4 regions of the Paenibacillus sp. FSL W8-0187 genome follow, and region 1 is predicted to be linked to each of the others. Evidence: riboswitches for the same ligand, from Rfam matches in the RefSeq annotation. Region 1 holds a riboswitch; each other region holds the start of a gene.
The links. Region 1 has a riboswitch for cyclic di-AMP ahead of MKY48_RS02395 (hypothetical protein). Riboswitches for the same ligand answer to the same signal wherever they lie in the genome.
Positions count from the first base shown of each region.

Region 2: another riboswitch for cyclic di-AMP. It lies ahead of MKY48_RS28495 (TrkH family potassium uptake protein); the one in region 1 lies ahead of MKY48_RS02395 (hypothetical protein).
Region 3: another riboswitch for cyclic di-AMP. It lies ahead of MKY48_RS00140 (3D domain-containing protein); the one in region 1 lies ahead of MKY48_RS02395 (hypothetical protein).
Region 4: another riboswitch for cyclic di-AMP. It lies ahead of MKY48_RS31440 (APC family permease); the one in region 1 lies ahead of MKY48_RS02395 (hypothetical protein).

Region 1 covers NZ_CP150206.1:539,351-542,488, forward strand. Annotated here, with positions in the region: gene pruA (L-glutamate gamma-semialdehyde dehydrogenase) at 1-124, opposite strand, end outside; gene MKY48_RS02390 (proline dehydrogenase family protein) at 328-1,248, shown strand; gene MKY48_RS02395 (hypothetical protein) at 1,307-1,771, opposite strand; cyclic di-AMP (ydaO/yuaA leader) riboswitch at 1,905-2,080, opposite strand; cyclic di-AMP (ydaO/yuaA leader) riboswitch at 2,623-2,790, shown strand; gene MKY48_RS02400 (hypothetical protein) at 2,921-3,138, shown strand, end outside.
Region 2 covers NZ_CP150206.1:6,277,555-6,280,692, forward strand. Annotated here, with positions in the region: gene MKY48_RS28490 (TrkA family potassium uptake protein) at 1-445, opposite strand, end outside; gene MKY48_RS28495 (TrkH family potassium uptake protein) at 462-1,802, opposite strand; cyclic di-AMP (ydaO/yuaA leader) riboswitch at 1,867-2,011, opposite strand; gene MKY48_RS28500 (CPBP family intramembrane glutamic endopeptidase) at 2,303-3,138, shown strand, end outside.
Region 3 covers NZ_CP150206.1:28,804-31,941, forward strand. Annotated here, with positions in the region: gene MKY48_RS00135 (TatD family hydrolase) at 1-667, shown strand, start outside; cyclic di-AMP (ydaO/yuaA leader) riboswitch at 873-1,087, shown strand; gene MKY48_RS00140 (3D domain-containing protein) at 1,359-2,546, shown strand; gene rnmV (ribonuclease M5) at 2,735-3,138, shown strand, end outside.
Region 4 covers NZ_CP150206.1:6,934,042-6,937,179, forward strand. Annotated here, with positions in the region: gene MKY48_RS31435 (molybdopterin oxidoreductase family protein) at 1-771, opposite strand, end outside; cyclic di-AMP (ydaO/yuaA leader) riboswitch at 1,254-1,449, shown strand; gene MKY48_RS31440 (APC family permease) at 1,613-3,138, shown strand, end outside.

The sequences.
Region 1 (3,138 bases):
CGATAACCAGAGGGTACGTCTTGCCGAGTTCGGCTTCGACCGCGGATAGCGCAGCATCGTATAACTTGTTGTTCAACTCGTTGTTGAAGTCCAGAAATGGTTCATTCCGAAAAGGTACTCGCATGGAAGGCCCCTCCTTAACATGATATGATTCGGAGCTTTAGGTTTATGGTCCAGCTGCTGAATGCGTCATGGTGGGGTGTTTAGAATCTCTTGGTGAAAAGCTCGATGTTAGATATGTATGTCTTTCTGCATGCCGTCATGATTTTTGCATATGAGTTAAGATAGAGTGCATTTTGGTTTGCCTTTTGCAAAGGGGGAGCTCGCATGGACGGAACCGAACTTTACCGTAAAGTGATCCTGACGGTGTCCGGTAATAAATTCGTGAAGTGGTTGTCGATCAAGTACGGCCGAAAACTGGCGGGCAGATTCATAGCCGGCGATACCTTGGGCGAGGCGCTGGATGAAATTGAGAGGCTGAATGAGAAGGGCATTCTCGTCACGCTCGATCATTTGGGGGAGGGTATCACGACGCTGGACGAAGCGGCCGGGTACCGGGAGGAGTATTTGAAGCTTGTAGAAGGGATTGCCAAGCGGGGAGTGAAATCGAACGTTTCGCTGAAGCCGACGCAGATGGGCATGGCACTGGACCCCGAGAAGGCTTACGAGAATATCAAGCTGGTGGCGAAAAAGGCGAAAGAGCACCGTAACTTCGTTCGTCTGGATATGGAGGATTCGCCGTATACCCAGGCGACGATAGACATGACGCTGCGGCTCCATAAGGAGGGGCTGACCAATGTGGGGACCGTGATGCAGGCCTACTTGTTCCGTACGGAGGAGGACGTCAAGAATTTAATCAATGCCGGTGTTAATCTGCGGCTCGTGAAGGGGGCGTACAAAGAGCCGGGAACCATCGCTTTTCAGCAAAAGCGGGAGGTCATTGACAACTATAAGAAATTGATCAAAATGCATTTTGATCAGGGTGCCTACGTTGCGATTGCTTCGCATGATGACAACATCATCGACTGGGTGAAGGTGTTTGCCGAGCAGAGTCACATAGACAAACAGGAATTTGAGTTTCAGATGCTGTACGGGCTGCGGATGAACGATCAGGCAGCGCTTGCACAGGACGGCTACCGCATTCGGTGTTATATGCCCTACGGAACGATGTGGTACCCGTATTTTACGCGGCGGCTGGCGGAGAAGCCGGCCAACCTGATGATGGTGCTCAAAAATATGTTCAAGTGAGAGGGGGAAAATAATCAATTGAAAGCGAAGCGAGGACGGTAGCTCTCTAGCTACTGTCCTAGAAGAAATAATACGCCTCCGAGCAGTCCATCAGGAAGGAACGCTCCAGCGGCAAGCTGCCTAACCGCTTACGGGTGATGTGCTGTTGCCGATTGGTCTCCAGATCGGCGAGCGCCGATACGGCGAGCTGCATCCGGGCGGATCCCCACTGGTGCTGCTTCTGGGCATAGCGAACGGCCTCGGTCACGGTCATGCCTTTCAGCCTCGTAAAGACGGCTGCCCAGCGGACTAGATCCGTGAATTCCCTGTTGCTTGGCAGCGCATATTCGGCATAACCGGCCGCGTCTTTGCAGCTGATTTTGAACAAACCGCAGTTCCAATCTCGTTTGCTCCAGGGGATAAAGCGTTCAGCCGAGCCCTGGTCGAAACGAAATATCTCCATATGGCGGATGGGCTCTACACTTAATGCGGGAACTTCGGTTTCGATAACGGATGTCAGTGCAGCCTCGATGAATTTCGTCATGATCTACGCTCCTTTATAGGAATGTTATATGCACGGTGAAAAGGCCTGGTGAGCAGAGATCCCCCGCTCTCCAGGCCTTTTTGTCGTTAGAGGCCCTGTTCCAGTGGCCGCTTCCGCTTAAGGCTCGGGTGGTGTTCTCTCTCAAAACGCGCCTACGAGGTTAGCTGACGGATTCGGGCTTGAGAGCACCCTACCGCAGTGCCTGACCATCTAGGCACTGCGGATTCACCCCATTCACCAATAGAAGCTCCATTGGCGATTTTGGTTCCCCCGTCTCCCCATCTGTCGGGAGCTCAGCGTATAACGAATGTTTCGAATAGATGGATGAATCATACGCCGGAGGAAACTAAAAGTAAATGATCATATGGGACGGATATATTCCGAAAATCGATGAAAACCGTGTAAGAAAACGTGTACATTCAGTCGTGTCATCGATTATCATGGCAAAATCTCGGTATCTCGATAGATTGCGGTAAATACAAGAAAACAAGAGAAATACATAGTATAGAGTAGTATTCGGGAGATAATGAAGCAATACTGGTCAGTTCCTGTTCGACATAACGCCACATGTGTTTTTGCTCACATTTACTTCCTGCAGGGCCAGACGTATGATACGAACTATGAATTGACGGACACCAGCGACAGGCATGCAGGCAACCGTTTCATGAAGGCCTACAGGCAGTGTGAGAGCTGCATCAGGCTCTTTTATGGATCGAATCTCGGGCGAAGGCGCCATGGGCCTTCGCTGAAATTGCAGGATGATGCGACTCTCACCGCTCGAACCTGATGCTGTGTTGTTTTGCCGGACCTGGATGTTTAGTCAATGGCTAATAGAATAACATGCTACTCGTTTTCAATTTTCGCTGAGTCCTTGAATGGAAAAGGAACGGGGGAACCAGTCGGGAGATGAATCTATCTCTCAGGGGTGAATCCCATGGACAAGATAACGGTCTATGGGTAGGGCGACTCTCACGCCCGAATCCGTCAGCTAACCTCGTAAGCGTATCGAGAGAGGCAACGATTGTCGTGGACTTGGGCCACGGTGTATTTCACCGTGTCCTATTAAGGAGCCTGCGGGAAGAGTTCTTCTCTTTCCACAGGCTTCTTTGTTGTTGTCTTCTCTTTCCGAACTTAGGAGGAGAACAAAAGATGGAGAAATCGCAGGAGTTTATCCTGGTATCCGCACCGAACAAGGCCGGGGAAGAATTTATCCGCCAGCTGATCTTTAAGCGCATTTCGTTTGTGGCCATAGCCAACAACCGGGTTGAACAGGAGAGGCTGCATGAGCTGGGCTGCACCAACATGATACTAATCGATACAAGGGACGAGCAAACCTGGATCATTCCCGAGTTTCCCGTCAGCAAGGT
Region 2 (3,138 bases), 1.7 Mb from region 1:
GATAGTCCTTGGATAATTCGATATAGTCGAGCAGGTTGGGCGTGACAAGTTGGTGAGCTACCCGGATCCCCATATCCCTTTCCGGAAAGATCACCCGGTCCACGCCCAGCTTCTCCAGCGCCCGGCCGTGCAGCACTGAAATCGCCTTAGCAACGACCATGGCGACACCAAGCTCTTTTAACAAGATGGCGGATAAGATGCTCATCTGAATATCGTTCCCGATCGCCACAATCCCGCAGTCGAAGTTACGGATACCGAGCGATTTAAGCACCTCTTCGTCCGTAGCATCCGCCACCACCGTGTGCGTCAGCAGTTCGCTCATATCCTCGACAACCTCTTCACTGCGGTCGATGCCGAGCACCTCATATCCCTGTTCCATCAGTTCAAGCGCCAGGCTGGCGCCAAATCGTCCCAAACCGATGATTGCAAATTGCTTTGGTTTCATGTCTCTCCTGTACTCCTTATCCAATAATCATTTTGCCTTCCGGATGACGATATAATTCTTTACCCTTTTTTGGCCCCAGTGCATAAGCAAGCGTCAAAGGCCCCAATCGCCCTGCAAACATCGTAATACTGATCAAAATCTTCCCGAATCCCGTCAGTTCAGGCGTTAAACCCATGGAGAGACCCACCGTACCGAAGGCGGATGTCGTTTCGAATAGGATCTCCAGGAAGCTCCCTTCCTCTGTCGTTGACAGAATCATCGATACGATTAGAACGAGCAGCAGTGCCAATAATGCAATGGTCAGTGCCTTGAGCACCCGCTCCTGGGCCAGGCGATAACGGAACATGACGATGTCTTCACGCCCGCGCATCATGGCGATAACCGCCCCCACCATAATGGTGAAGGTTGTTGTTTTGATACCGCCACCGGTTGACCCTGGGGATGCTCCGATAAACATCAGAATCACGATAAAAAATTGCGTGGCCTGTCGAAGCCCCGTAATATCTATAGTATTCGCGCCAGCTGTACGCGGCGTTACGGACTGGAATAACGCACCGAAGAATTTTCCGCCCCAATTCAGAGAGCCGAGCGTCCTCGGATTGGTGAATTCAAATATAAGAATGACGATAAATCCAACCAGCAGCAAGGTAGCCGTCATGGTGAGCACCACTTTGGAGTGCAAGGAAAGTCTCCGCTGTTTTCGGAAATCAATCAGATCGGATAATACGATAAAACCAATCCCACCTGAGACAATCAAAAACATCACGACTATGTTGACTACAGGATCGTAGACATACCCGGTCAAACTCCGAAAATCACCAAACAAATCAAAACCGGCGTTGTTAAACATCGTGACTGCATGAAAAACGCCATAATAAATCGCCTGGCCGATCGGCATATCAAACGCCCAGCGGATCGATAGAATGATGGCACCACAGGCCTCGATGATGAGGGAGTACAACAACACTCTGCGAATCAGCCTTACGATTCCTTCCATCGAGGACTGATTCATCGCTTCTTGCAGAATGAGGCGATCCTTGAGCGAGATGCGTCTTTTCAGAGCCAAGGCAAATAAAGTAGCCATCGTCATGAATCCGAGCCCGCCGATCTGAATCAGCAGCATAATCACGACTTCTCCGAAGGAACTGAATGTCGTTCCTGTATCCACCACAACCAGACCCGTTACACATGTTGCCGATGTCGAAGTGAACAAGGCATCGATAAATTCAAGCGGTTCACCTGTACTTGTGGAAATCGGCAGCATTAACAGCGCCGTCCCGATGAAGATAATAGCCGCAAAACCAAGCACGAGAATCTGCGGCGGAGACAACCTGAGCCAGTTAAATTTAGAGTTCAATCGGTCACCTTCTTAAAAAAAATCAAGAAAAAAGACACTGGAAAACGCAGTGCCCTTTACGGTCTGGTTCCTGTGCTGCAGCCTACGAGGTTAGCTGACGGATTCGGGCATTTCCACAGGTCGCCCTATTCATTATTCTAGGAATAATGAAATTCACCCCAATTACATGGTTCCCCCATTTTCAGTACGAAATTCGGCTGGAATATTCGGTTCCTTGAAGCATGATGTGATTATAACGCAATCTGGTACGTAACCCAATGCCGTTTTTCACCCAAAAAATCTTTAAAAGAGCGCGAATTGGGCATATTCAAGAATACAAGCATAGGGTTCTCTAACGTTTTCGAAACCTTTCATTCATTTTCATCGATTTGTTTCATTATTCCGGATATTGGGATAAGCTGCTTATGACTTTCATAACTATGTTATATTGACTCTATGCGTACTTAATCAGGCATATCGAATACCAGTGGGAGTATCAACTTTCCTAGAGGAGGAATTTCATGAATCGTGCAAGAGAGCCCTTGAAGCTGAAGCCCAATCTCAAACAGCTCATCGCGCCTGCCGCAGTCGGCCTGATTCTGTTCCTATTATTTCAGGTGTTTCCGTCGACGAATCCGGATTCTACCGAGATGGCATCTCCGAATATCATATCCAAGGAGCAGGCTCGGCAAGCGGCTTCAAGCTTTGCTCAGGAGCATTTGCAGTTTACGGCTGCAAAAACGGATGACACATTGGTTACATATCAATCCAAATCGGAACTTTACGGATATCTGGCGAAGGAAAAGAAACTTTCGGAATACAACAAAACCTATGAAGCCAAATATCCCTATGACGTATACCGCGTTCGCTTCAGCGAACCGGGAGGGGATGCCCTCAATGTGGACGTGCACATGCAAAATTCAGGCATCGTCGGCTTCTCGTACGATTACGCCCGCTCCAGCTATGACCGGATTGAGCTGAACAAGGGCGATGTACAAAGGCAGATGCTGCTTGTCGTCGAGGACGGCATGTCATTAGCCGAGAAGCAAGCGCTCGCGGAGCCTTGGCTCCAGCGAGCGGGCTATGACCTGTCGCGCCTTGAGCTGGTTACGCGGGAAGGGGAACCCCGGCTTCGATATGTGGACCCGGAATCCAAGATTGGCGATTCCCGATTGGAGCACCGTTTCACCTTCGAACATGGGAAATTACGCTCCTATGAGCCATCCTTCTCAGTCCCGTCCGCCCATTCCGCCTATGTCAACAAGCAGACTCAGGATGCAACGCTGCTGACACTCGCAGGGTATGGCCTGTTCACCCTCATCCTTGGCATTCTTGCCATTGTGTACAGCGTAAAGAC
Region 3 (3,138 bases), 510 kb from region 1:
GATCAATATCGGATTTAACCGGGAGACGATCCCGACTACGATGAAACTGGCAGAGACTTATGATTTTATATATGCGGCAGTGGGCTGGCATCCTGTAGATGCGATTACCATGGAGGATCAGGACCTGGATTGGATCGCCTCTTTATGCAGTCATGAGAAAGTGGTGGCTATTGGAGAGATCGGCCTGGACTATCATTGGGATACGTCTCCGAAAGAAGTGCAGCACCGAGTGCTTCGGCGTCAGATCGGACTTGCCCGGGAACTGAACATGCCGATTGTCATTCATAATCGGGATGCGCATGAAGATATTATCAAAATTTTACGGGAGGAAAAGGCCTCCGAAGTGGGCGGTGTCATGCATTCCTTTTCCGGAAGCTGGGAAACTGCCAAAATATGTCTCGATATGGGATTCCATATTTCATTTGGCGGGCCGATTACCTTCAAGAATGCAAAGCAGCCCAAAGAGGTATTGGCGCAGGTTCCGCTGGATCGATTATTGATCGAAACGGACTCCCCTTACCTGACGCCTCATCCCTTCCGTGGGAAACGAAATGAGACCGCTTATGTGAAATTGGTGGCGGAGACCGCAGCCGAGATTAGAGGGTTGTCTTATGAGGAATTGGCCCAAATTACCACCAAAAATGCACTGGAACGATTTGGTATTTAACGAAAAAGAGAGCAAAAGCGATGAAAAAGGGAGCAATCGCGATTAATTAAAGTTTTTTAATCAGAAAAGGCGTCAATATTACAATAATTTAACCTTTTACATGAGAAAATGTGGTTGAATGTTGCTTTACAACCTGCATGTAAACAGGATATCATCTTTTCAGTGATAAGAAGCTGCGATGTGCAGATCGTAGCCGAATATTTCATGAACCGTCTCGCTTAATCTCCGAAATTCTGGAGAACGGGGGAACCGATACCGCCGTGCATACTGGTCTGAATGCACGCAGCTGTATTTGATTTCTTTTTCGGGTCTTTGGGGTGAATTTGAAGGATCTCGCCATGAGCGGGTATCCGGATCTAGGGCGTCTCTCTTACGTCCGAACCCGACAGCTAACTCCGTAAGCGAAATAAGAGGGGAAATCTCGTGCATACCATTTCCATGATTCTAATCATCAGGAAGCCACGTTAGAGCCTCTAGTACTCTTTCATTGGCTTTCTTTTATTTTTGAATAATGGAGAAGGGATCATCATACTCTTGGTAAACAAGGGGTGGTGGTAGATGGACGAAATGACGGGAATTGACGCAGGGTGTAGATAGATAGCAGGGCGCCTTGTGAGAAAAATTGCTATAGTCACGTCAAATGCATTCATGCGTTTACCTAGACGGCGGGACTATGAAGGAGGATGGAATAGTGGGCATTTTTCAACCTGAAGAAACCCATGAATCACAATCATCCAGCATGTCTTACGCATTGAGATGGAAGCATGACAATTTGCGTCAACTGATGTTGCTCGGTGCCATGGGTGCCGTTACGGTATCACTTCTCATATCGTTGGTCGTACATGATCAGGCAGGCAAGGAGGTTCAGCTTGTCGTCGATGGTCGTGTCACCACAGTAGAAACACGTGGATCATTGCTGCAGGAATTGCTGGATGAGCAAGCGATCACGTTGAGTCCTCAGGATCAGATTTCGATGCCTTTAAACGGCGCGATCCAGGATGGAGATCGGATCATCATTGAACGGGCAATTCCAGTTAAAGTTACAGTAGGCAGCACAACTAAAACCATATTTACATCCCAGGATACGGTTGATCATGTACTTAAAGAGGCTGGTATTACGATCCAGGGTGAAGATATAGTACAACCGGCACAGAACACGAAGCTGACCAGCAATATGAATATCCATGTCGTCCGCGTCACGAAACAAAAAGTTAAGGAGACGGAAGACCGGGAATTCCGTGTGATCAAAACAGCCGACCCATCGCTTGAAAGAGGGGATAACCGCGTAATTCAGCGGGGCGAGTCCGGTCTCATGGTGAACCATTATGAGAAGGTCTACCACAATGGCAAGCTGGTTTCGAAGACGAAGGTCTCCCAAAAAGTCGAGCGCAGAACGAAGGATAAAATTATTGCCGTAGGCACGAAAAAGGTGGAGAAGCCCGTCATTGTTCAGGCGGCCGCCACCGATGTGAAAGCCACACCGGCCAAATTGTCCGGCACGAAGAAAGTAACAACCGCCAAGGCTGTTGAGAACAACGTGGTTTCTCGGGCAGGCGTTGATTTTAAATACAACAAGGTATTGAACAATGTGTCGATGACGGCGTATTCTTCTGAGCAACAAGGAATCGGTACACGCACTGCATCCGGCACACGCGTTACAGAAGGGCGCACCATCGCCGTTGACCCTAATATCATCCCGATCGGATGGTGGGTCTATATCGAAGGCATTGGCTTCCGTCGTGCAGAAGATACGGGCGGCGCCATCAAAGGCAACAAAATCGATGTTTATTATGATTCACTCAAATCGGCCACGAGTTTCGGCCGGAAGAGCGGCCGCACCGTTTATGTGATCGGTCCGGTTAAACCTGAATTGAACTAGACGCATGAATTCCAATTTACAATGCCATTCTAATGCTATACTATTTAGCTTATAATATATAATGATGAAGAAGAGGGAGTATTTCCTCTTCTTTTGTTTTGTTAAGAACGGAGTATACAGAGCTAAGATGGTTGGGAATCTAAAGTTGTACAAGCGTGGCTTTGCTTGGGAAGGAAGAGAACAAACGCATGATTAAAGAAGTGATTGTTGTGGAAGGCAGAGACGATACCGTTGCCATTAAACGGGCCGTAGAAGCGGATACGATCGAAACGGGCGGATCAGCGATCAACAAGCAAATCCTGAAACGCATAGCGCTTGCTCAGGAGCGCAGAGGCGTCATTATATTAACGGATCCTGACCATGCAGGGGAGCGGATCCGCAAAATCGTGGATCAGGGCGTACCCGGCTGTAAGCATGCCTTTATCCCGGAAGCGGATGCTACCCGCAAAGGGGATATCGGCGTGGAGAATGCCTCGCCAGAGGCGATACGGCGTGCGCTGGAGCGGGTCCATACCTCCTTCGAGGGTGGAGAGAGCCTGATTAGTCTGGAGGACATGCTGGAGGCCGGATTATCGGCTCATCCGGAAGCGGC
Region 4 (3,138 bases), 1.0 Mb from region 1:
CCCGAGCGTATACTGCCGGAGGAATTCCTCATTCACCATGCCATCTCGGAACATGATGTGCATGAGGCCGACCGCCAGTGCCGCATCCGTGCCCGGAAACAGCGGAATGAACCAATCCGACCATTGCCCGGTCTGGTTCTTATGAACATCAATCACAATGACCTTGGCACCGGCCTTGCGTGCTTTCTCTGCCAGCACTACTTGGTGCATATTGGTGCTGACGATATTACCGCCCCAGACAATGATGACATCGGCATGAACGGTTTCCTCCGGGACGGTGCCTCCATTAAACCCCATCACGGATTTCCAGCCCGCAGTGCCTGCGGAATTACAGATCGACTGCTTCAGGCGGCTGGCGCCCAGCCTGTTGAAGAATCTCCGATCCATACCGTCCACGCTCAATATCCCCATATTGCCGTAAAAGCTGTATGGTAGAATGCTCTCGGAGCCATATTCCTTGATCAGCTTCTTGTAGCGCCCGGTAATCTCCTGAATCGCTTCATCCCAGCTGATCCGCTCGAAAGCCCCCTCACCCTTGGGCCCTACCCTCCGCAGCGGATAAAGCACGCGCTCGGGATGATACACCCGATGTGCCATATTGCGGACTTTATTACAGATGGCTCCCTGCGTCATCGGATGATCCGGATTGCCGGTAACCTTCACGATTTTTCCATTCTCTTTATGCAGCAGCAAACCGCAAGTATCGGGACAATCCAACGGACATACCGCCGGAAACACACCATTCTCCTGATGAATCATCGCTTGAGTCATTTCGTCCATTCCCCCTTGTACACGCTGAATCATATCCCCTTATCTTAAAAGAAAATCAGGGCTCCAGTAAAGTCTTACATTTTTTTCTGAGCGGGTGTTTCACTCTACTTCCTTCCGGGTATATTCCTATCAAGAGCAACGAAGAGGAACCCAGACCCTTTCTCTTCCTTGCCAAATCATGGACCACTCCCAAAAAATTCGCCATGCCCATGTCTCCTCCCCCGAGACCGGCATGGCGAATTTGTTTGTATCCGGCGTCTATCGCATCACATCTGAGCTACTTGCCCTTACGCATCATAGAAAATCATGCTTTCTATAGCAAACATGCAAAAAACAAAGCCTGTCAAAGCCACATATTTATGTAAGCGCTTATCTGTCATTTTTTATAAATAATTCTGCTTTATTCTTCGTTGGAGGGTGTTTTACAAAAGATTTGAGCAGGCGTAATATACTATTCAGCTTCGAAATCATTCTTCATATTCACATGACATTCGCTTAATTTCCAATTGGGAAAGCGGGGGAACCACACGTATGGATGGATACCAATAGGATCTGTCAACCATACTATGGGGTGAATCCTGATGCAGCGCGTACTTACGCCGCGACTATTATCAGGTAGGGCGACTCTCACCGCCCGAATCCGACAGCTAACCTCGTCAGCGTTGATGGAGAGGGTTGTGAACTTGTGATCAAACACAGGGTTCTAACCTGTGTTTTTTGTTTGGCAAAAAATCAATATTGGAATGGAGATAGCCCATATGTCCAGCACATGAGGCACACCGATTGAACTCACTTCAAGCAGTTCCCATCATGTACCTATTCTTAATCGGCGGTGAAAAACATGTTATCTTCTATCAAACGATTCCTCATCGGAAGACCCCTTAAATCAACGGAATTGGGCGAGCAAAAGCTGAACAAAACCAAAGCGCTGGCCATCCTTTCATCCGACGCCTTGTCGTCCGTGGCCTATGGACCTGAACAAATTCTGATCGTCTTGATGACCGTTGGCGCGGCTGCCTATTGGTATTCCATACCGATTGCCGTCGGGGTCCTGGTCTTATTGCTGGCACTTATCCTATCATATAGACAAATTATTTTCTCATATCCGCATGGCGGCGGAGCCTACATGGTTTCCAAACGGAATTTAGGCATGTATCCAGGATTGGTCGCTGGCGGCTCCCTGCTGGTCGACTACATCCTGACGGTTGCGGTCAGCGTATCGGCGGGGACGGACGCGATCACGTCTGCTTTTCCGGAACTGCATGCCTACAATCTGCCCATCTCCATCGTGTTCGTTCTATGTTTGACCGTACTCAATTTAAGAGGGGTTACGGAGTCGGCCACCATATTGGCTTATCCGGTTTACTTGTTTGTACTGGCGCTTTTTATCCTGATTGGCGTCGGAATATTCAACATAGCTACAGGCCATGCGTCACCAGAGCTTCACACGCCGATCGGCACGCCTGTCGCCGGTCTCAGCTTGTTCCTGCTCCTGCGGGCATTTGCCTCGGGCAGCTCTGCCCTGACCGGCGTTGAAGCCATTTCTAACGCCATCCCGAACTTCAAGGATCCCGCTCCGAATAATGCGGCCAAAACCTTGGTCGCGATGGGATCCTTGCTGGCAATGTTATTTTCGGGCATCGTATTCCTGGCCTATTACTATGGGGTTAGCCCCAGCGAGCAAGTCACTGTCGTTTCCCAGATTGCCGAGCATACCTTTGGACGAAACGTTTTTTATTACTTTATCCAAGGAACAACGGCTCTCATTCTGATCCTGGCCGCCAACACGGGATATTCCGCCTTCCCGCTGCTTGCCGTTAATCTGGCGAAGGATAAATTTATTCCCCGAATGTTCACCGTCCGGGGGGACCGTCTGGGATATTCAAACGGGATTATCATACTTGGGTTCTTCTCCATTCTGTTGCTGCTGACTTTCGAAGGCAAAACCGAGCATCTGATTCCTCTGTATGCCGTCGGCGTGTTTATCCCTTTTACCCTCTCCCAAACAGGGATGATGGTGAAGTGGATTCGCGAAAAGCCCGAAGGATGGATCGTCAAGCTGATCATTAATACCACCGGCGCATGCATTAGCTTTATCGTGACGATGATCTTCTTTTTCACGAAATTCGCCCAAGTGTGGACCGTCTTGATTTTCCTGCCGCTGATCATTTGGATCTTCACACGAATCCACAAACATTATGAGGCCGTAGCAGACCAGCTGCGAATTACGACCTGTGAGCCGGTTAAGCCGATTGAGGGAAATGTTATTATTCTTCCTGTGGCTGGAATCACGCATGTGGTGGAGAACTCGCTGAATTATGCCAAATCACTGGGAGCAGGACAAATTATCGCGGTGTACGTGCCGTT